Regions from separate parts of the Kitasatospora sp. NPDC056651 genome, predicted to be linked through region 1. Evidence: riboswitches for the same ligand, from Rfam matches in the RefSeq annotation. Region 1 holds a riboswitch; each other region holds the start of a gene.

Region 1 (4,919 bases):
CTGGTGCTGCGCCTGGACCACCCGCACGGCCACCGCGACGTCCGCCTGGTCTTCCCCGAACCGGCCCGGGACACCGAGGACTTCGGCCACCGGATGCACGACCTGCTGACCGCCGCCCAGCACGGCCTGCCGGTCCACCGCCACTGAGCCCCGGCCCGCCGCCGCGCCGCCCGGTCACCGCTCGACCGCGTCCTCCAGCACCACCCGCACTCGAAGCCCACCCAGGACCAGAACGCGAAGAACAGTCCGAGCCCGGCCGCCGGACCGGCCGGGCGCTGACCGTCCGACAGCATCGCGCGCCGGAGGCGGCCACGAGGCCGGTGAACACCGCCCGCGGCAGCGGAGTTGACGCCCCGTTCGACGGGTCGAACGGGGCGGGAACGACAAGCGGCCGGCCCGGCCGCACGAGGAGTTCCCCGTGCGACCGGGCCGACCCGGGCGTGTCCCTCGCCCATGTCCGCCGTGCGGCGGTCACCCGGTCGAGCGGTCACCCGACATGACCATCCCGGAGGACCGATTCGCTCCGCAGCAGCGGCGGTTCCTGAGACCCCGCGGGGTCGGAGCCCTCGGGCTCAGAGCGCCACGCCGTGCGCGCGCAGGTAGGCGACCGGGTTGATGTCCGAGCCGTACTCCGAGCCGTTGCGGATCTCGAAGTGCAGGTGCGGGCCGGTCACGTTGCCGGTGGCGCCGGAGAGGCCGATCTGCTGGCCGGCCTTGACGGTCTGACCGATCTTCACACCGATCGAGGAGAGGTGCGCGTACTCGGCGTAGTGGCCGTCCGCGAGCCTGATCTCGACCTCGTTGCCGTAGGCGCCGCCGTTGCCGGCCTTGACCACGACACCGTTGGCGATCGCGCGCAGCGGGGTGCCGGTGGAGGCGACGAAGTCCTGGCCGGTGTGGTGGCCGGAGGCCCACATCGAGCCGGCCACGCCGTAGGCGGTGCCCCGCTTCGGGGCGACCAGCGGGGCGACGAAGCCGGAGGTGGCGGCGGCGACCGGAGTGGCGGTCACGACCTGGGTCGGGGTGGCGACCTGGAGCTGGGTCTGGAGCTGCTCGGCCGGCTCGGCCGCCTCGGTCCGCACCTGGACCTGGGCCTGCGGCTCGGCGGCCTTGGTCGCCGGGGCGGCGGGCTTGGCGGGGACGGCGGGCTTGGCCGGCGCGGCGGCGCGGCCCGGCAGCGCGAGCCGCTGGCCCGGGAAGATCAGGTTCGGGTCGGCGCCGACCACCGAGCGGTTCTGCTCGTACAGCGCGTGCCAGCCGCCCTCGACGTTCCCGACGGCGGCGATCTTGGACAGGGTGTCGCCGCTGACGACGCGGTAGCCCTCCTGCGCGGCCGGAGCGGCGGACCGCTCGGCGGCGGCGGAAGCGGCCGGGGCCGCCGGGGCGGTGTGCGCCTGGGCGCTGATCGCGGTCACCAGCGGAAGGGCGAACGACACGCCGGTGACGGCGGTGGCGATGCCGATGCGGGCGGCGCGGGGCAGGGCGATACGACGGGCCTGTGCAGGCATGGAATTTTCCTCTCCGACGCCTGCGAGGTGAGCTGTCGGGTTCGGGCTGGAGTTGCCCGGCCGCATGCGCGGCTTCACCCCGAGCCGGTCCTGGACGCCCGCGCCATGAGGCGCGAACTCCGGTCCGGCGACTTACCTGTGGGTCCCCCGCTCCTGCCGTACAGAGTTCGTTTCGAACCACCGGGCAGCGGCAGGACTCGGCGTTCCACCCGGCGGATCCGTCCGGACTGGCCGGGCGGTCGCTGAACTAAAACCCATCCGTTCGGGTGAAGCAATGTCGATCTCTTGAAACGGCAACGACTCCCCCACCCCCGGTGACCCTCCGCAGGCCCGACCCCACAGTACGTACACAACCCACTCACCCCCCGCCACTGATCCACGACCCTGCGCCGAGATCCCGGACACCGCGCACCCGGCCGCTCACGCACCGCTTCCGGCCGACACGCCCACCGGTGACCCTTGTCACGTACGCCCCGGGCGGCGCAGGATTCGCCCGTGGCCACCTCCGAGGCCGGCACCCTGCGCCTGGGCACCGCGCAGGGTCGCTGGGTACTACTGGCGACGGTGCTCGGCTCCAGCATGGCGATGCTCGACGGCACCGTGGTGAACGTCGCGCTGCCCCGGATCGGCGCCGACCTCGGCGCCACCCTGGCGTCCCTGCAGTGGACGCTGAACTCCTACCTGCTCACCCTGGCGGGCCTGATCCTGCTCGGCGGCGCGCTCGGCGACCGCTACGGGCGGCGCAAGGTCTTCCTGGTCGGCGTGGTCTGGTTCGCGGTGGCGTCCGCGGCCTGCGCCGCCGCGCCGAACATCCAGGTGCTGGTCGCCGCCCGCGCCGTCCAGGGCATCGGCGGGGCACTGCTCACCCCCGGCTCGCTCGCCATGCTCCAGGCCGTCTTCCACCCTGACGACCGCTCGGCGGCGGTCGGTCTCTGGTCCGGCCTCGGCGGGGTCTCGGCCGCGATCGGCCCCTTCCTCGGCGGGTGGCTGGTGGACGGCCCCGGCTGGCGCTGGATCTTCCTGCTGAACCTGCCGCTGGCCGCCGCCGTGATCGCGGTGACCACCCGGTCGGTGCCGGAGAGCCGGGACGAGAGCGCCTCCGGCCGCTTCGACGTGCTCGGCGCCCTGCTCGCCGCCCTCGCCCTCGGCGCCGTCACCTACGCGCTGACCGCGGCCGGGGAGGGCCTGTCCCCCACGGTCTGGGTCAGCGGGGTGCTCGGACTGCTGCTCGGCGCCGCCTTCGTGGCGGTCGAACGCCGGGCGCCCGAACCGATGCTGCCGCTCGGCCTGTTCTCCTCCCGGCTGTTCACCGCGGTGAACCTGGTCACCCTGTGCGTGTACGCGGCGTTCAGCGGCGTCTTCTTCCTCCTGGTGGTGCAGCTCCAGATCGTGTCCGGGTTCTCGCCGCTGGTCTCGGGCCTCGCGCTGGTGCCGATCACCGTGCTGATGCTGGCGCTCTCGGCGCGCGCCGGGCGCCTCGGCAAGCGGATCGGCCCGCGCGTCCCGCTGACCGTCGGCCCCCTGGTGTGCGCCGCCGGGGTGCTGCTGATGCTGCGCACCGGCCCCGACTCCTCCTACTGGGCGGACGTGCTGCCCGCCGTCACGGTGATGGGCTGCGGGATGACGCTGCTGGTCGCGCCGCTGACGGCGACCGTGCTGGCCGCCGTCGAGGTGCGGCACGCGGGCATCGCCAGCGGGGTCAACAACGCCGCCGCCCGCGCGGCCGGCCTGCTCGCGGTGGCCGCCCTGCCGGCCCTGGCCGGGCTGAGCGGGGACGCCTACCGGGTGCCCTCCGCGGTCGACTCCGCCTTCCACACCGCGATGCTGATCTGCGCGGGCCTGCTGGTCGGTGGCGGCCTGATCGCCCTCGTGACCGTACGGGGCAACGTGCTCGCGCCCGAGGACCAGCCGGTGGCCGAGCCGAGCTGCGACTGGCCGTGCGGCCCCACCGCACCGCCGCTCGACCCTGGCCACGTCCCCGTGACGCGCGAGGGCCCCGCCACCGGTCCGGCGACGGGGCCCTCGGCCGACGACTGACGCTACATCAGAGGATGTCGGCGGGCGCGTACTTGGCGGCCGCCGGGTAGGCGTCCGCGACGGCCTCCACCCGGCGGACCACCTCGGCGACCTGGGCGCCGGCGGCACCGGTGAAGGACAGCTTGTCGGCCAGCAGCGCGTCCAGCGCGGCCCGGTCCAGCGGAATCCGCTCGTCGGCGGCCAGGCGGTCCAGCAGCTCGTTCTCGCGGGCGCCCGCACGCATCGCCAGCGCGGAGGCGACAGCGTGCTCCTTGATGACCTCGTGCCCGGTCTCCCGGCCCACGCCCGCGCGCACCGCGCCCATCAGCACCTTGGTGGTGGCGAGGAACGGCAGGTAGCGGTCCAGCTCGGCCTCGATCACGGCGGGGAAGGCGCCGAACTCGTCGAGGACGGTCAGGAAGGTCTCCAGCAGGCCGTCGAAGGCGAAGAAGGCGTCCGGCAGCGCGACCCGGCGCACCACCGAGCAGGAGACGTCGCCCTCGTTCCACTGGTCACCGGCCAGCTCGCCGGTCATCGAGGCGTAACCGCGCAGGATGACGGCCAGGCCGTTGACGCGCTCGCAGGAGCGGGTGTTCATCTTGTGCGGCATCGCGGAGGAGCCGACCTGGCCCTCCTTGAAGCCCTCCGTGACCAGCTCGTGGCCGGCCATCAGGCGGATGGTCTTGGCCAGGCTGGACGGCGCGGCGGCCAGCTGGACGAGGGCGGTGAGCACCTCGAAGTCCAGCGAGCGCGGGTAGACCTGGCCGACGCTGGTCAGCACGTTGTCGAAGCCGAGGTGCGCGGCGACCCGGCGCTCCAGCTCGGCCAGCTTCTCGGTGTCGCCGCCGAGCAGGTCCAGCATGTCCTGGGCGGTGCCGACCGGGCCCTTGATCCCGCGCAGCGGGTAGCGGGCGATCAGCTCCTCCAGGCGGCGGAAGGCGACCAGCAGCTCGTCCGTGATCGACGCGAACCGCTTGCCCAGGGTGGTGGCCTGCGCGGCCACGTTGTGCGAGCGGCCGGCCATGACCAGCTCGGAGTGCTGGGCGGCGAGCTTGGCCAGGCGCACCAGCACCGCGACCGTGCGGTCCCGCACGTGCTCCAGGGACTGGCGGATCTGCAGCTGCTCGACGTTCTCGGTCAGATCCCGGGAGGTCATGCCCTTGTGGATCTGCTCGTGGCCGGCGAGGTCGCTGAACTCCTCGATCCGGGCCTTCACGTCGTGGCGGGTGATCCGCTCACGGGCGGCGATCGAGCCGAGGTCGACCTGGTCGACCACCCGCTCGTAGTCGGCGACGGCGTTCGCCGGAACCTCGATGCCGAGGTCCTGCTGAGCCTTCAGGACGGCGAGCCACAGGTGGCGCTCGAGGACCACCTTGTGCTCGGGGGACCACAGCT
Region 2 (4,919 bases), on a different contig from region 1:
CGCACCGAGTCCGCACCACGACCGCGCGAAACCCGTACGGCAGCCGACTGCAAGCCGGACGGGGCGATGTCCTACGATCTCCGGCATGAGCACCGCAGCCATCCCGGGCGCGCCACTGCCCGTCCGTACTCCAGGCTCCCGTGCGCGGGGGCGCCACCGTCGTCCTGAGCGCCCCGAGATCCCGGCCGGCGCCCCGGCCCTGGTGCTCGCCGTGCCCGCGACCGCCGGGCCCGAGTCCCGTTCGGTCGTCGAGGAGCTGCTCTCGATCGTCCGCACCGAGCAGAACGGCGTCCGGACCGCGGTCGGCTACCTCCCGGGCAACGGCTCCGAGGCCGCCGACAGCGAGGAGCGCACGGTGGCCGAGCTGCTGGCGCTGGCCGCCGAGACCGGGATGCCGATGCCGATCCTGGTGCCCCTGGTGCCGGGCCCGCACACCTTCCTGACCGAGCTTCACGCGCTCGCCGCCGAGTACGGCGCGCCCGTCACCGACCCGCTGGGCCCGCACCCGCTGCTGGCCGAGGCCGTGCACGTCCGACTGTCCGAGGCCGGACTGGCCCGCGCCGACCGCGCCCGGCTGTTCGCCATCGCGACCGCCGCGGACGGCGTGGTGCTGACCACCGTCGGCGGCGAGGACGCGGCCGCCGCGGCCGGCATCACCGGCGTGCTGCTGGCCGCCCGACTGGCCGTGCCGGTCGTCGCCGCGGCACTCGACGTGCCCGGCTCGGTGGCCGCGGCCGTCAACCACCTCAAGGACACCGGCTCGCAGCGCCCGGCGCTGGCCCCGCTGGTGATCGGCCCGGAGGCGGACTCCGAGCTGCTCGCCACCGCCGCCGAGGAGACCGGCTGCCCGTCGGCCGCGCCGCTGGGCGCGTACCCGTCGGTCGGCCAGCTGATCGCCTCCACCTACCTGGCCGCACTGCCCGCGCCGTCCCCGGAGGACCTCGCCCGGGCCGAGGCGGCGGCCGCCGCCGGGGCCGAGGGGGTCACGGAGGGCGCTCGCGGCGCCCACGCGGCCGCCGAGGGGTACGCCGGGCAGTAAGTCGACACCGCGCGCCGGTTCGCGCGCACCGAAGGGCCTGGAGCGGTTCGCGCTCCGGGCCCTTCGTCCTGTCCCGCTCGCGGCCTCTCTCCGCCCCTCATCGCCTTTCCATTTCCGGGCATTCCGTGCGGCTCGGAAGTCGGGCGGCAACGAAGCGGAATGTCCGTTCTGGCGCTATTTGAAAGGAAATAGGCCGCATGCGCCCGGGCTCCCGGATCGCCATCGCCCCGACTCCTTCCGCGGCGCCCCACGGACCGCCTCGACGCCCCGTCACGTTGCCGCTGAAGCAGAGCCAGTTGTCGAGTTCCTCAACGGGATTGCCGGAAAACGATCATTTACGATCTTGAAAGAGCAGGCTTTTGGCGGTTTCCACTAAACCGTGACGCGTATCACAAGGTTTGCAGTTTGAACTTGAGTCTGATTAACGTGCTCTCCGTTCGTGACCACACGAACCCGGTTCATCCGCGACGCCGAGTCCTGCCGTCGGATGTCCTGGCAGCGCCAGAACGCACCACGGCAGGAGCGGGGGACCCACAGGTAAGTCGCCCCGGACCGATCCCCGGAACGGTCCAGGGCTAGGGGTGAAGCCGCGCTCACCGCGCGGCCGGGCAACTCCAGCCCGAATCCGACAGCTCACCTCGCAGGCGTGGGAGAGGACCGCGTCTTCATGCTGCCCACCAACGGCACCAGCCCGTCCAGTCGCGCCCGCCGCGTGATCGCCGCCCTCGGCGTCGCGGGCGTCGGACTCACCGTCCCGTGCCTCACCTCCGGCACCGCCTCCGCGGCCACCGTCGCCACCTGGGACAAGGTCGCCCAGTGCGAGAGCGGCGGCAACTGGAGCATCAACACCGGCAACGGTTTCTACGGCGGTCTCCAGTTCACCTCCAGCACCTGGTCCGCCTTCGGCGGCACCGCCTACGCCGCGCGCGCCGACCTGGCCACCAAGGGCCAGCAGATCGCCGTCGCCGAGAAGGTCCTCGCCTCGCAGGGCCCGGGCGCCTGGCCGGTCTGCTCCGTCAAGGCCGGTCTGACCAAGGGCGGCGCCGCCGCGTCGGTGGACACCTCGGCGGGCTCGACCGCCGGTTCGACCGCCGGTTCGGCCACCACCAAGCCCGCCCAGAGCGCGAAGCCCGCCGCTCCGGCCGTCAAGCCCGCCCCGCAGACCCCGGCACCGGCCGCCAAGCCCGCCGCGCCCGCCCAGGACGGCGCCCAGGCCGCCTCCGGCTCCGCCGCGAGCAACTGGGTCCAGAAGCGTCAGCAGCAGGCCCAGGGCGGCGACTACACCGTGGTCGAGGGCGACTGGCTGTCCTCGATCGCCGACCAGCACAACGTGCAGGGCGGCTGGCAGCGGCTGTACGACCTCAACCGCGGCACCCTGACCGAGGGCCCGGACACCATCTACCCCGGCCAGCACCTGTCCACCGACGGAAAGCCCGCGAACGGCGGTGCCGTGAACGCCCAGCCGACCGCGCGGCCCCAGGCCCCCGCCACCAAGCCGGCCGCCAAGCCCGCCCCGCAGACCCCGTCTCCGGCACCGGCGCAGCCCCAGGCCAAGCCCCAGACCCAGGCTCCGGCCGCCACCGGCAGCATGGCCGCCGCGGTCGCCTTCGCCGAGTCGAAGGTCGGTCAGGCGTACGTGTACGGCGGCACCGGCAACGGCGGCTGGGACTGCTCCGGCCTGACCCAGGCCGCGCTGCGCGCCGCGGGAATCTCGGTGCCGCGCGTCGCCGCCGACCAGGCCGCCGCCAGCACCCACGTCTCGCTGGACAGCCTCCAGCCGGGCGACCTGCTGTTCTGGTCCAACAACGGCAAGGACTCCGGCGTCTACCACGTCGCGATCTACGTCGGCAACGGCAAGTACGTCGAGGCCGCCAACCCGAGCTCGGGCGTCCGCGAGCAGAGCATCACCAACTGGGCCCCGCACTTCGCCGGCCGGGTCTGAGGACGGCGAACGGCCGACGGGCGCGCGGTGACGGCCGACGAGGAACAGATGACGGATAACAGATAACAGATTTCAACATCTGTCACCTGTCATCTGTTCTCCGTCAGCCGTCAGCCACCGCCCGAACGCTGACCACCCGCCACCCCCGGGGAGAGTCTGGTCGCTCTCCCCGGGGGTTCCGTCGTTCCCCCTGCACGTCCCCGCGCCCAGCCACCCGGCGGTTCCGTCCGACCACCCAGGAGGGCTGAGCGACCCGCCGCCCACGGCGGCCGGCCCCAGGCACGCCGACGGGCCCCGGAGAGCAACCGCCCTCCGGGGCCCGTCCGTCCGACGCGGCGGCCGCGACGGCCGGCGCTCAGCGCGCGCAGGCCCCGGTGGACCCGCGCATCACCAGCTCCGGCTGGAACATGAACTCACTGCGCTGGGCGGCGTTCCCGCCGACCTCCTCCAGCAGCGCGTCCACCGCCGCCGTGGCCATCGACTCGACCGGCTGCCGGATCGTGGTCAACGGCGGCTCGGTGAAGGCGATCAGCGGCGAGTCGTCGAAGCCGACCACCGACACGTCCTGCGGCACCGACAGCCCGCGCTGCCGCACCGCCCGGATCGCCCCGAGCGCCATCATGTCGCTTCCGCAGACGATCGCGGTACAGCCCTTGTCGAGCAGCGCACCGGCCGCCGCGTGCCCGCCCTCCACGCTGAACAGCGTGTGGTGGACGAGGTTCTCGGCGTCCTCCCGGCCGTGCCCGAGCACCTCGCGCATCGCCGCCGTGAAGCCCTCGATCTTGCGCAGCACCGGCACGTACCGGCGCTGGCCGACGGCCAGCCCGATCCGCACGTGCCCGAGTTCGGCCAGGTGCTGGACGGCCATCCACATCGCGGCCCGGTCGTCCGGCGAGATGAACGGCGCGTCGATCTTCTCGCTGTAGCCGTTGATCAGCACGAACGGTACCCCGCGCCCGGCCAGCCGGGCGTAGCGGTCGTGGTCGGCGGTGGTGTCCGCGTGCAGCCCGGAGACGAAGACGATGCCCGCCACGCCCCGGTCCACCAGCATCTCCACCAGTTCGTCCTCGGTGGAGCCGCCCGGTGTCTGGGTGCACAGCACCGGGGTGTAGCCGTGTCGGCTGAGCACCTGTTCGATCACCTGCGCCAGCGCGGGGAAGATCGGGTTGCTCAGCTCCGGCGTGATCAGGCCGATCAGCCCCGCGCTGCGCTGGCGCAGCCGGGTCGGCCGCTCGTAGCCGAGCACGTCGAGGGCCGCCAGCACGGTCTGCCGGGTGGCGGCGGAAACGTTCGCCTTGCCGTTGAGTACGCGGGAGACGGTGGCTTCGCTGACCCCCGCCTGTGCCGCGATGTCTGAGAGTCGCGCCGTAGTCACGGTCCCAGAGCCTATTCCAACCACGTCAGACCGCCCACCAGCCGGTGCTGTCCGGAGCGAGCACCGTCTCGCCGCCGTCCACCACGAGGTCGGTCGAGGCCAGCAGCAGCGTGCCCGGGGCCGCGATCCGCACCGGCTCCGCGGAGGTGTTCACGGTGCACACGAAGGAGCCGCGGCGGAACACCAGGGTGCCCTCGGCACTGTCCAGCCACTCGACTTCGGTGCCGGCGCCGAGATCGGGCTGCGCCCGGCGGACGGCCAGTGCGCTGCGGTAGAGCTCCAGGGTGGAGTTCGGGTCGTCGGTCTGCGCCTCGACGCTCAGTTCGGCCCACTCGGCCGGCTGCGGCAGCCAGGACGGCCCGCCGGCCACCGGTCCGAAGCCGTACGGGGCCTCGGTGCCGGACCACGGGATCGGGACGCGGCAGCCGTCGCGGTAGCCGTCCTGTCCGGCCTGCCGGAAGAAGGACGGGTCCTGGCGGACCTCGTCGGGCAGGTCGGTGACGTCCGGCAGGCCGAGCTCCTCGCCCTGGTAGACGTAGGCCGAGCCGGGCAGCGCGAGCATG
Region 3 (4,919 bases), on a different contig from region 1:
CCGGGCGGCGGTGTGGTCGGAGGCCGCGAGCGCCATGCGGCCAAGCATCCCTCCGGGCGCCGCAGGTGACACGACGGTTTACGGCAGGTGGACCAGTGCGGTTGTTCGGGCAACCGGTGGTCGCGGCGGTTGCCCCAGGCAATAGGCTTGGGGCGGGCATTCCCGCCTCCCGCCGCCGATGCCGGGGCTCCGTGGGGAGCGCCTAGCCCACCCAGGGACCACCCGAGAGGACCCCCGATGACCGTCCCCGCCCTGACCGCCGAGACGCGCTGGCGCTGCACCCTGTGCGGCAACCTCACCCGCTTCGACGTGACCCGCACCGCGCGGGTGACCGAGTTCCTGCACTTCGACCTGGCCGGCGAGTCCAAGGTCGAGGAGACCGAGGTCCTGAGCGAGACCATCGAGTCGGTGCGCTGCCGCTGGTGCAACGCGGTGGACCAGGTCGAGCTGGTGGCCCGCCCGGGTGCCGGGGGCACGGAGGCCCCTGCCGAGCAGGGCTGACGCCCGTCGGTGCGGCGGGCAGGTGCGCGGCGCGCCCGTCCGCCGCACGGGACAATACGGATACAGGACGCACGGAGCGTGACGACAGGGGCGGCCCCCGCCGTACCCCGCTGGACCAGGATCGGAGCCGAGGACGTGGTGGACGCAGCGAAGGAGCCCGGCGAAGCCCAGGGGCTTCAGCCCGCTGCGGCCGAGGCCCCGGTGGACGCCCCGGCCGAGGCGGCCGGAGTGGCGGAAGGCTCCGCGGCGCCCGAGGCGGAGCGCGTCGTCGAGAAGCTCGACCGGCCGCTGCCGGAGGGGGTGCGCCGGCGGGTGGTCGGGCTGGCCTCGGACGCGCTCGGCGGGCTGCCGCCGGCCGAGCTTCCGCAGAGCCTGCGCCAGTACGTCAAGTTCACCCCGGCCCGGCGGGCCAAGTACGCGGCCACCGCGCTGGCGGCGGCGCTGGAGGCGGAGCCGGCCTTCCGGGTGCGGATAGCGGAGCGGCTGCGACTGGGGCAGCCGGACCTGGTGAAGGCGCTGGAGTCGGGCACCGTCCCGAGCGCCGCCGACCCGATGGACGTCGCGGCCGCCGCCTACCTGGTGCGCTCGGCGGGCTGGAGCCGGCTGGTGGCCGAGGCCGGCGAGGAGGCCGAGCGGGCCGGTGCCGAGGACGCGGCCGCGGAGGCGGCCCGGCTGCTGGAGAAGCTCCAGGCCGAGCTGGCCGAGGTACGGGCCTCCGCGCGGGCGGACCTGGACCGGCAGCGGGCCGAGTCCGAGGGCGTCCGCAAGGAGGCCGAGTCGCTGCGCAAGAAGGTGCGGTCGCTGGAGAGCGACACCCGCCGGGCGCAGGCGGAGGCCCGCCGGGTGACCGGTGAGCTGGAGGCCGTGAAGGCGCAGGCCGCGGCCGAGCGCGGCGCGGCCGAGACCGAGGCGCGCAGGCTCCGGCACCGGGTCTCCGAGCTGGAGAACGCGGCCGAACAGGGCCGCCGGTCGGCCCGGGAGGGGCGCAGCGTCGAGGACATGCGGCTGCGGCTGCTGCTGGACACCGTGCTGCAGTCGGCCCAGGGGCTCCAGCGGGAGCTGGCGCTGCCGGTCTCCCAGATCCGTCCGGCGGACCTGGTGGAGGCCGTGGTGCCGGGGGCGGCCTCGCCGCACGACGTGGCCCGGCGCGGGCTGGCCGAGGACGATCCGGCGCTGCTGGACCAGCTGCTGGCGATCCCCCAGGTGCACCTGGTGGTGGACGGCTACAACGTGACCAAGACCGGCTATCCGACGCTGCCGCTGGAGCAGCAGCGGATCCGGCTGCTGGGCGGGCTGGCGATGCTGGCCCAGCGCACCCAGGCGGAGGTCACCTGTGTGTTCGACGGGCAGGACCTGGACGTTCCGGTGATCATGGCGCCGCCGCGCGGGGTCCGGGTGCGGTTCAGCCGGACCGGGGAGACGGCCGACGAGCTGATCCGCCGTCTGGTCCGGGCCGAGCCGCAGGGGCGTCCGGTGGTGGTGGTGTCCACCGACCGGGAGGTGGCGGAGGGCGTGCGGAAGGCGGGCGCGCGCCCGGTGGCCTCGGTGCTCCTGCTGAACCGGCTGGCCCGGCCCTGAGTCCGGATCAGGGCGTGATGATGCCTGGTCGGACGTGGTCCCGGGGGGTCGGCGCGGGTTCCGTGAAGTCAGTGTGGTGACCGGAATTCACGCCTTCGGGGGAGTGGCAGAACGGATAGAACTTCACTAGGGTCAGGTGTCAAACCTATTTTCCGGAATCTCATCCCATCAGGTGAGTCCGATGGAAGAAGGAGCCGGTCACTTGGCCTCCCACCGCCGTCCCAAGCAGCCGAGCCGCGCACGGATCTCCGTGCTCACCGCGGCCGCTGCGACCGCGGTCGCCCTCTCCGCCCAGGTGGCCGCGCACGCCGCGCCGCAGCCGAACACGTCGGACGTCAAGGCGCAGATCGACCAGCTCCAGCAGGAGCAGGAGCAGTCGGCGGAGAAGTACAACGGCGCCAAGGAGCGGGCCGACCAGCTGCGCAAGCAGGCCGACCAGCTGCAGGACCAGGTGGCCCGCGGCCAGGAGGAGATGACCCAGCTCCAGGGCGGCCTCGCCGAGGTGGCGGGCGAGCAGTACCGCACCGGCGGCATCGACGCGTCCGTCCAGCTGATGCTCTCCTCCGACCCCTCCGGCTACCTGGAGAAGGCCTCCACCATCCAGCAGGCCAGCAGCAGTCAGGCCGAGGCGCTCAAGAACCTGCTGGAGCAGCAGCGCCGGCTGGACCAGGAGAAGACCGAGGCGGCCGCGGTGCTCTCCTCGCTCGAGACCACCACCAAGGACCTGAACCAGGCCAAGACGGACGTCAACGCCAAGCTGAAGGCCGCCCAGGACCTGCTGAACTCGCTCAGCGCCGCCGACCGCGCCGCGCTGAAGGCCCAGCAGACGCAGGACGACCGCGCCTCGCGCGGCAGCGACCGGGTGGACCTCGGCAGCCTGCCGGCGGCCAGCGGCTACGCGGCCACCGCGGTGTCCAAGGCGATGGGCAAGCAGGGCTCGCCGTACGTGTGGGGCGCCACCGGGTCGACCACCTTCGACTGCTCGGGCCTGATGGTCTGGGCGTACGGGCAGGCGGGCGTCTCGCTGCCGCGCACCTCGCAGGAGCAGGGCCACTACGGGACCCGGGTGCCGTCGCTGGACCAGGCCCAGCCGGGCGACCTGGTGGTCTACGGCCCCGACATGCACCACGTCGGGATGTACATCGGCAACGGCATGGTGGTCCACGCGCCGCACACCGGTGACGTGGTGAAGGTGATGAAGGCCGACGCGATGCAGATCAACACCATCCGCCGGGTCTGACGGCCCGACATGCCCGAGGGGCCTTCGCGGCCCTGTGATCAGCGCCACCTCCGCTCGGGGGTGGCGTTGGGGTTTCCCGCCCCTTTCGCGACCACATGCTGAGAACCGATCAGCCTTGTGTGTATCAGTGGTCACCATCGGTCATTTTCACAAAAGAACTTGGGTAATCTTCTGTCTTTTTTCTGACAAGGATTTGAACGGATCACGGTTCAGTTACTAGGGTCATGATTCGAACCACCGCACTGTCGATCGCCCAGCCTGGGTGGCGGCGGTGGTTCCCGCCGAGTTCGCGAGGCAGCGGGGCAGGTCGAAGCGCCTGCCCGACAGGGGAGCCCAGTAGTCGGGGGCGCTGCGGAGCGGAGCCGGGGAACCATGTTCCTCCGGGGTGAATCGGCGCCAGGTCGGCCGCGGGAGCGGCCGTGAGGCGTCGTAGGGCATGCTTCCGGCCCGAACCCGTCAGCTCACCCGGTAGGCGGCCGCAGGAAGAAGGAGTCCGCCTTCGTGGCGTCCCATCGTCGTCCCAAGCCCGCCGGCCGCACCCGCGTCTCGATCATGACCGGCCTCGCCGCCGCAGCCGTCGCCCTCTCCGCGCAGTCCGGCGCCCACGCCGACCCGCAGCCGACCAAGGAACAGGTCAAGGAGCAGGTCGACCAGTACAACGAGCAGGCCGAGGTCGCGACCGAGAAGTACAACGCCTCGCTGGAGAAGCAGCAGGAGCTGGAGAAGCAGGTCTCCGGCCTCCAGGACCAGGTGGCCCGTCAGCAGGCCCAGGTGACCGAGCTCCAGGGCGGGCTCGCCGAGATCGCCGGCGAGCAGTACCGCAACGGTGGCATCTCGCCGACCGTCCAGCTGATGTTCTCCTCCAGCCCGGACACCTTCCTGAACCAGGCCGGGGCGCTGAACCAGGCCGGGGACAGCCAGAAGAACCAGCTGAAGCAGCTCCAGGAGCAGCAGCGCAAGCTCGACCAGGACCGCACCGAGGCCCAGGGCAAGCTCGCCGAGCTGGACTCCACCACCCAGCAGCTGAAGTCCTCCAAGGAGGAGGTCCAGGGCAAGCTGAAGGCGGCCCAGGACCTGTTCAACACGCTGTCCGAGCAGGACCGCCAGGCGATCCAGCAGGCCGAGCAGAAGGCCGCCGCCGACGCCAAGGCCAAGGCCGACGCCGCCCAGGCCCAGCAGGGCGGTGCCGACCGCGCCTCGCGCGACAACGGCCGCAGCGACCTCTCGGCCCCCTCGACCACCGCTCCGGTGAAGGTGGCCGCCGGCAGCTCGCGCGGTGCCGCCGCCCTCTCGTACGCGGCCTCCAAGATCGGCAGCCCGTACGTCTGGGGCGCCACCGGGCCGGGCTCCTTCGACTGCTCCGGCCTGATGGTCTGGGCGTACAACCAGGCGGGCGTGTCGCTGCCGCGCACCTCGCAGGCGCAGGCCGGGGCCGGCACCCGGATCGGCACGGACCTCTCCAAGGCCCAGCCCGGCGACCTGCTGATCTTCTACAGCGACGCCCACCACGTCGGCATCTACGCCGGCAACGGCCAGGTGCTGCACGCCCCCAAGCCGGGTGCGTCGGTGCGCTACGAGGCGGTCTCCAACATGCCGCTGG
Region 4 (4,919 bases), on a different contig from region 1:
AGGCGGGGGCTTCGGCGGCGCCGGACTGGTCGCGGCCGTGGCGGCGGGGTGCGCGGTGACGGTGCTGGCCACCGACCCGTCCTGGGCTCTGCGGCGCCCCGATCCCCGGCCCGCGGTGGAGGTCGTCGCGCCGGGCGCGCCCGCGGCGTCCACCCTGCCCGCACCCGCGACGCCCGAGGCCACCACCCTTCCCGCCCTGGTGACCCCCGGGGTCTCCGAGGCCACCACGCTGCCGGCACCGGCCGCCGACCGACCGTCCCACTCCGACCTGGAGGTGGTCCGGTTCGACCCGGACGCGGCCGCCCCCGGCGGCACCACCACCGTCCGCGCCTTCGTCGGCAACCGCGGCCCGGGCACCACGGCCTCCCCGTTCACGGTCGTGGTCACCCTGCCCAAGGGGGTCACGCCCGAGGGCCCGTACTTCCCGTCCGACTGCCGGGTGCTCGGCCGCAACCGCGACCACGGCCGCGTCGTCCGCTGCTCGTTCGAGCCCGGGTTGCGGGAGGGACGCAGCGCGACCGCCCTCATCCCGGTCCGGCTCGACCCGGAACTCCCGGCGGGCACACTGAGCGGCGGCTCGGTCGAAGTGCACGGCGCGGACGACCCGGACGAGAGCAACAACCGGCAGCCGTTCGACATCACGGTCGTCGCGACGGCCGCCGGCTCCTGAACCGTGCGGTCCTGCCGGTGGGCGCTCACCGCCGAACGCCCGCCGGTGGACGGTACCGCCCCTCGCCCACCGAGGGGTCGGTTGTCAGGAGGTCGGTGATCAGCCGAGTCGGCTCGGGGTGGCCGGCCCGGCCGGGGTCCGCGTCGACGTCCCGGCGGCGGAGACCACCAGCTGCTGCGAGCCCAGGTCGTGCCAGGTGCCGTCGAGGTCCTGCCAGAAGCCGAACTGGGTGTACGTCCCGGTCGGCAGGGTGCGCGCGGCGCTGGTGAAGTCGAACCCCTCCGGGCAGATCCGCACGTCGGACGCGTGGCCGGGGAAGTCGAGGTTGTTCCCCCGGGCGTCGCGCACGCCCACGCCGACGGTCTTCGCGGTGACGCAGTCCGAGGAGTGCAGAGCGAGCGAGGCGGCCACGGCCTTGCCCGCGACCATGGCGGCGGGGACGAGCCGGTCCTGGGTGACGGTCGGCGCGGCGGCCGCGACGGCGGCGGTGGCAGTGGCCTGGGCACCGGTGGTGGACGGCACCCCGAGCAGGCCGGCGCCGCTGATGGCGAACGCCCCGGCGGCGGCGAGGGCCGCGTTGCGGCCGCGGTGGGACGGGCGGGCGTGGCGCGGTGCGCGACGGCGGCCGGGCACGAACGCGGGCCGGCGCGTGGGGCTGTCGGGCTTGGGCATGGGGTCACCTCGTCGACGCCTGCGAGGTGAGCTGTCGGGTTCGGGCTGAGGTTGCCCGGCCGCCCGGGGAGCGGCTTCACCCCTGGGCCCTCTCTTCCGGACCTTGCCGGGCCCGCGATGCCAGGCAAGATCCGACGAGTTCCGGCAAGATCCGGAAGAGAGGCCCAGCCGCGGCCCGCACGCGGGGCGTACGGACCGGGCGCTGACCTTGGTTCCCCCGCTCCCGTCCGCTGTGGTGCTCGGTGACCCGCCGACGGGTGGACGGGACTCGGCGTCCCGGCGACGGGGTCCGCGAGGGCGGACGACCGTTGCAGGCTAGGCGGGTCGTCCGTGAACGGACAACTCGGCCGGGCCGGTTGTCGCGCAGGTCACAGTGGTGTCGATCAACGACTCCGAGGGGCAGCCGAGTTGATCGACTTCCGGGAGCGGGATGGCGGGAGGAACCGGGGGGAGGCCGCCGACCAGGCCGACCGGGCCGACCGGGCCGATCAGGTGTGGCGTGGCCTGGTGTGGTCTGGCCTGTCAGGTCAGGTCAGCCGAGCCAGGCGTCGACCTGGCTCTCCGCCTCCGGCGCCCAGGCGAGCCTCATGTGGTTGAGGCCGCTGAGCAGCCGGGTACCGCCGACCGTCGCGATGCCGGTGGTGTCCAGCGCGCTCGCGGTGAACACCAGGCCGTCGCTCGGCCCGCGGTTCTCGTTGAGCACGCCCGGGATGTCGGCCGACCCGCCAGCCAGCAGGTAGGTGCGCACCGAGGCCGGGATGCCGGCCTGCCGGAGCGGCGCGATCAGCGAGCCCGCGTCGATCGCCGCCTGGATGCCCTGGCCGGAGGTGTAGAAGCCATGGCCGCCGTAGTAGGTGGTCCACCAGTCCTGGGCGGTGGAGTCCACTCCGTAGGTGCCGTCCCAGCGGGCGAGCAGTTGGCGTTGGCCCGGGTAGCAGTCGTAGCCGCCGCTCGGCAGGACGCCGAGGCAGGGCTGCGCGGTGTACGTGCCGTAGCAGGTCATGGAGAGGTGCGGGGACGGCGCGTTGGCGGTGCCGCCGCAGGCGGGCCAGGTGGCCAGGTCGAAGTCCCAGCCGTGCGCGTACACGTAGTCCAGCCCCCCGTTCGGCCCGCCGAGGGTGACCAGCCGGCGCACGTCACCCGCGTAGGACCTCCCCCAGGAGGGCTTCACCGAGGACACGTACGCCCGGGCGGCCACCTCACCCTTGCTCCACGCCACCACGTCGACCTGGGAGACCCCGAGCCGGTCCCGGATCAGCGCGACGGCGTCGCCGACGGCCTGCGCCTGGAGCAGGTTGTCTCCGTGCTTGTGGGCGAAGCCGATCGCGAAGACCCGGTGGCCGGTGCCGGCCAGGTACTGGGCGAGGCCGGTGGACGGGCAGCTCGCCGCACCACAGACGCCGCTCTCCCCCGGGTTCGCCCAGGCCCGGTCGGCGTTGTCGTTGGCGCCGTGGACCAACAGGACGGGGGTGGCCTTGCTGCCGGTGTCCCAGCCGGCGGCCGAGTAGAGCAGGAAGCGGGCAGAGGAGGGCCGGCCGGTGCCGAAGTACGTCCGGCGGGCGCCGTCCTGGTCGCCACGGCCGTCCGACGGGAACTGCTCGGTGCGGAAGCCGGAGGTGGTGTCGAGATAGCGCTCGACCTTGGCCCAGCCGTTGCCGGGGGCGGGGAAAGCGGCTTCCAGGGTGAGGGGGGCGGTGGTGGCGGTGCTCGCGACGGGACCGGTACTCGCGGTGGGGGCCGCGTGGGCGGCGGTGGGGGCGCCGAGGAAGGCAGCGGCCAGCAGCAGGAGCACGGCGGCGAGGGCGGTGGGGGTGCGCCTCGTCGGGGCGGGGTGGGTGGGGACGGCGTGGTGCCTGGGGGCCGAGTGTTGTGTGGGGGCGGCGTGTTGCGTGGGGGCGGCGTGTTGCGTGGGGGCGGCGTGTTGCGTGGGGGTGCGTCTCATGGCCGGACGGTAGGGCCGCTGGTGGGCCGTGCCCATGTGCCGGTCGCACATCCAGGCGGCCAGGCGGTGGCGAACCGTACCGTGGCGAGTACCTGACCGAGTGCGCCCGGTCGGATAAATTGGAAGTCTGACATCATCCGCAGTGCACAAGAACGGCGAGCCCGACCGGAGGCTCGCCACGACCTCACAGGAACGAGGACACGTCCCGCCATGACCGCGCCCCTGCCCGCCTTCGCCGGCCGAACCTACCTCTTCCGGGCCGACAACGGCGCGGCCTTCCGCAACGCCTATTCGGCCGACGGCACGCGGCTGCGCTGGGAGGGCCTCGGCGAGTCCGCGGGCCAGTGGGAGGACGTGCGGCTGCACGTCGCCGAGGTCGCGCCGGAGGTCTACTTCGTCAGCTGGACGGAGCAGAGCGGGATCACCGTCAGCCATGTGATGGACCTCGGCAAGCTGACCGTGCGGGCCTTCTGGACCTTCGAGGGCGAGGGTGGCCGGGTCGGCGAGCTGCACACCGGGACGCTGGAGCGGGTGGCCTGAGCGGCGGGACCGCCGCGCGGGAACCGAACGGGCCATCCGGCTTGTTCGGGCCGCTCGGAAGGGTTCCGACTCAGACTGCCTGACCTGGCACCTTGAGGTGCTGGGACAGCCACTCCAGCGAGGAGGGCAGCAGGGCGCTCCAGGTCTCGAAGTTGTGGCCGCCGTTCTCCAGCATGCTGTACGAGACCTTCATCGGGCTCTGCACGGCGTTGACGAAGGACTCGGTCTCCTGGCGGTAGCTGCCGTCGCCCTTCTTGGTGCCGGCCAGCAGCACGGACACCTTCGGCTGCGGCAGGTTCTGCAGCCGCCACATCAGGTTGGCCTCGTCGCGGCGCTGCTTGCTGCCGCCGAACAGGTCTCCCGTGGTCGGGTCGTCGGCGGCGTCGTAGTAGGCGGAGAGGGCGACGGCGGTCGGGAAGACGTCCGGGTGGCGCATGGCCAGCTTGAGCGCGCAGTAGCCGCCGGTCGAGTTGCCCATGAAGGCCCAGGCCTGCGGGTCGGTCGAGACCCTGAAGCTGGCCTCGATCGCCGAGGGCACGTCCTTGGTGAAGTAGGTGTCGGACTGCGGGCCGTTGGGGACGTCCTCGCACTCGGTGTCCTGCGGCAGCGCGGGCGAGGGACGCATCAGGACCATGACGGTCGGCTGCATCCGTCCCTCCTGGAGCAGTTTGAGCGCCGCCCCCGGGTAGTTGAAGCGGGTGATCAGGTTCTCGGCGATTCCTGGGAATCCGGTGCTGACGATCACGGCCGGGAACTGCTTCTGCGCGTACTCCGGCTGGAAGTACTGCGGGGGCAGGTAGACGTAGCCTTCAGTGGACAGGCGGCTGACCGCGCCGTCGATCCGGACCTTGCGGATCTCACCGGACTGGCTGGGCTCGCGGCCCATCGCGCCGCCGCCCTTGACCGCGGCCTGGCCTATCGTCTCCACCATCAGCCGGCCGGAGGCGTCCGCCTTGTTGTGGATCACCACCGGACCGGTGTCGCCGATACCCAGAAGGTCGCCCCAACTGCTGTAGAACGCGAAGTAGTTGTTCGCGACCAAGCCGAGCGCGGCGAGCACCGTGAGCTGGGTGGCGAGCAACGCGCCGATCCGGC

What was found. A riboswitch is a leader RNA that binds a small molecule or an ion and turns the genes downstream of it on or off. The one in region 1 is predicted to bind cyclic di-AMP.
Region 2: another riboswitch for cyclic di-AMP. It lies ahead of ACFRAR_RS22860 (transglycosylase family protein); the one in region 1 lies ahead of ACFRAR_RS18575 (peptidoglycan DD-metalloendopeptidase family protein).
Region 3: another riboswitch for cyclic di-AMP. It lies ahead of ACFRAR_RS08485 (NlpC/P60 family protein); the one in region 1 lies ahead of ACFRAR_RS18575 (peptidoglycan DD-metalloendopeptidase family protein).
Region 4: another riboswitch for cyclic di-AMP. It lies ahead of ACFRAR_RS00695 (hypothetical protein); the one in region 1 lies ahead of ACFRAR_RS18575 (peptidoglycan DD-metalloendopeptidase family protein).

The regions. Positions count from the first base shown of each region.
Region 1 covers NZ_JBHTWX010000043.1:25,839-30,757, reverse strand. Annotated here, with positions in the region: gene ACFRAR_RS18580 (DUF2470 domain-containing protein) at 1-147, shown strand, start outside; gene ACFRAR_RS18575 (peptidoglycan DD-metalloendopeptidase family protein) at 573-1,508, opposite strand; cyclic di-AMP (ydaO/yuaA leader) riboswitch at 1,511-1,711, opposite strand; gene ACFRAR_RS18570 (MFS transporter) at 2,004-3,545, shown strand; gene purB (adenylosuccinate lyase) at 3,553-4,919, opposite strand, start outside.
Region 2 covers NZ_JBHTWX010000060.1:32,855-37,773, reverse strand. Annotated here, with positions in the region: gene ACFRAR_RS22865 (sirohydrochlorin chelatase) at 86-1,039, shown strand; cyclic di-AMP (ydaO/yuaA leader) riboswitch at 1,529-1,699, shown strand; gene ACFRAR_RS22860 (transglycosylase family protein) at 1,686-2,981, shown strand; gene ACFRAR_RS22855 (LacI family DNA-binding transcriptional regulator) at 3,337-4,356, opposite strand; gene ACFRAR_RS22850 (glycoside hydrolase family 13 protein) at 4,382-4,919, opposite strand, start outside.
Region 3 covers NZ_JBHTWX010000014.1:37,258-42,176, reverse strand. Annotated here, with positions in the region: gene ACFRAR_RS08505 (rhomboid family intramembrane serine protease) at 1-36, opposite strand, end outside; gene ACFRAR_RS08500 (hypothetical protein) at 238-501, shown strand; gene ACFRAR_RS08495 (NYN domain-containing protein) at 703-2,079, shown strand; gene ACFRAR_RS08490 (NlpC/P60 family protein) at 2,282-3,319, shown strand; cyclic di-AMP (ydaO/yuaA leader) riboswitch at 3,657-3,810, shown strand; gene ACFRAR_RS08485 (NlpC/P60 family protein) at 3,821-4,919, shown strand, end outside.
Region 4 covers NZ_JBHTWX010000001.1:176,082-181,000, forward strand. Annotated here, with positions in the region: gene ACFRAR_RS00690 (hypothetical protein) at 1-670, shown strand, start outside; gene ACFRAR_RS00695 (hypothetical protein) at 770-1,342, opposite strand; cyclic di-AMP (ydaO/yuaA leader) riboswitch at 1,344-1,489, opposite strand; gene ACFRAR_RS00700 (esterase/lipase family protein) at 1,875-3,284, opposite strand; gene ACFRAR_RS00705 (MoaF N-terminal domain-containing protein) at 3,495-3,824, shown strand; gene ACFRAR_RS00710 (alpha/beta hydrolase) at 3,895-4,919, opposite strand, start outside.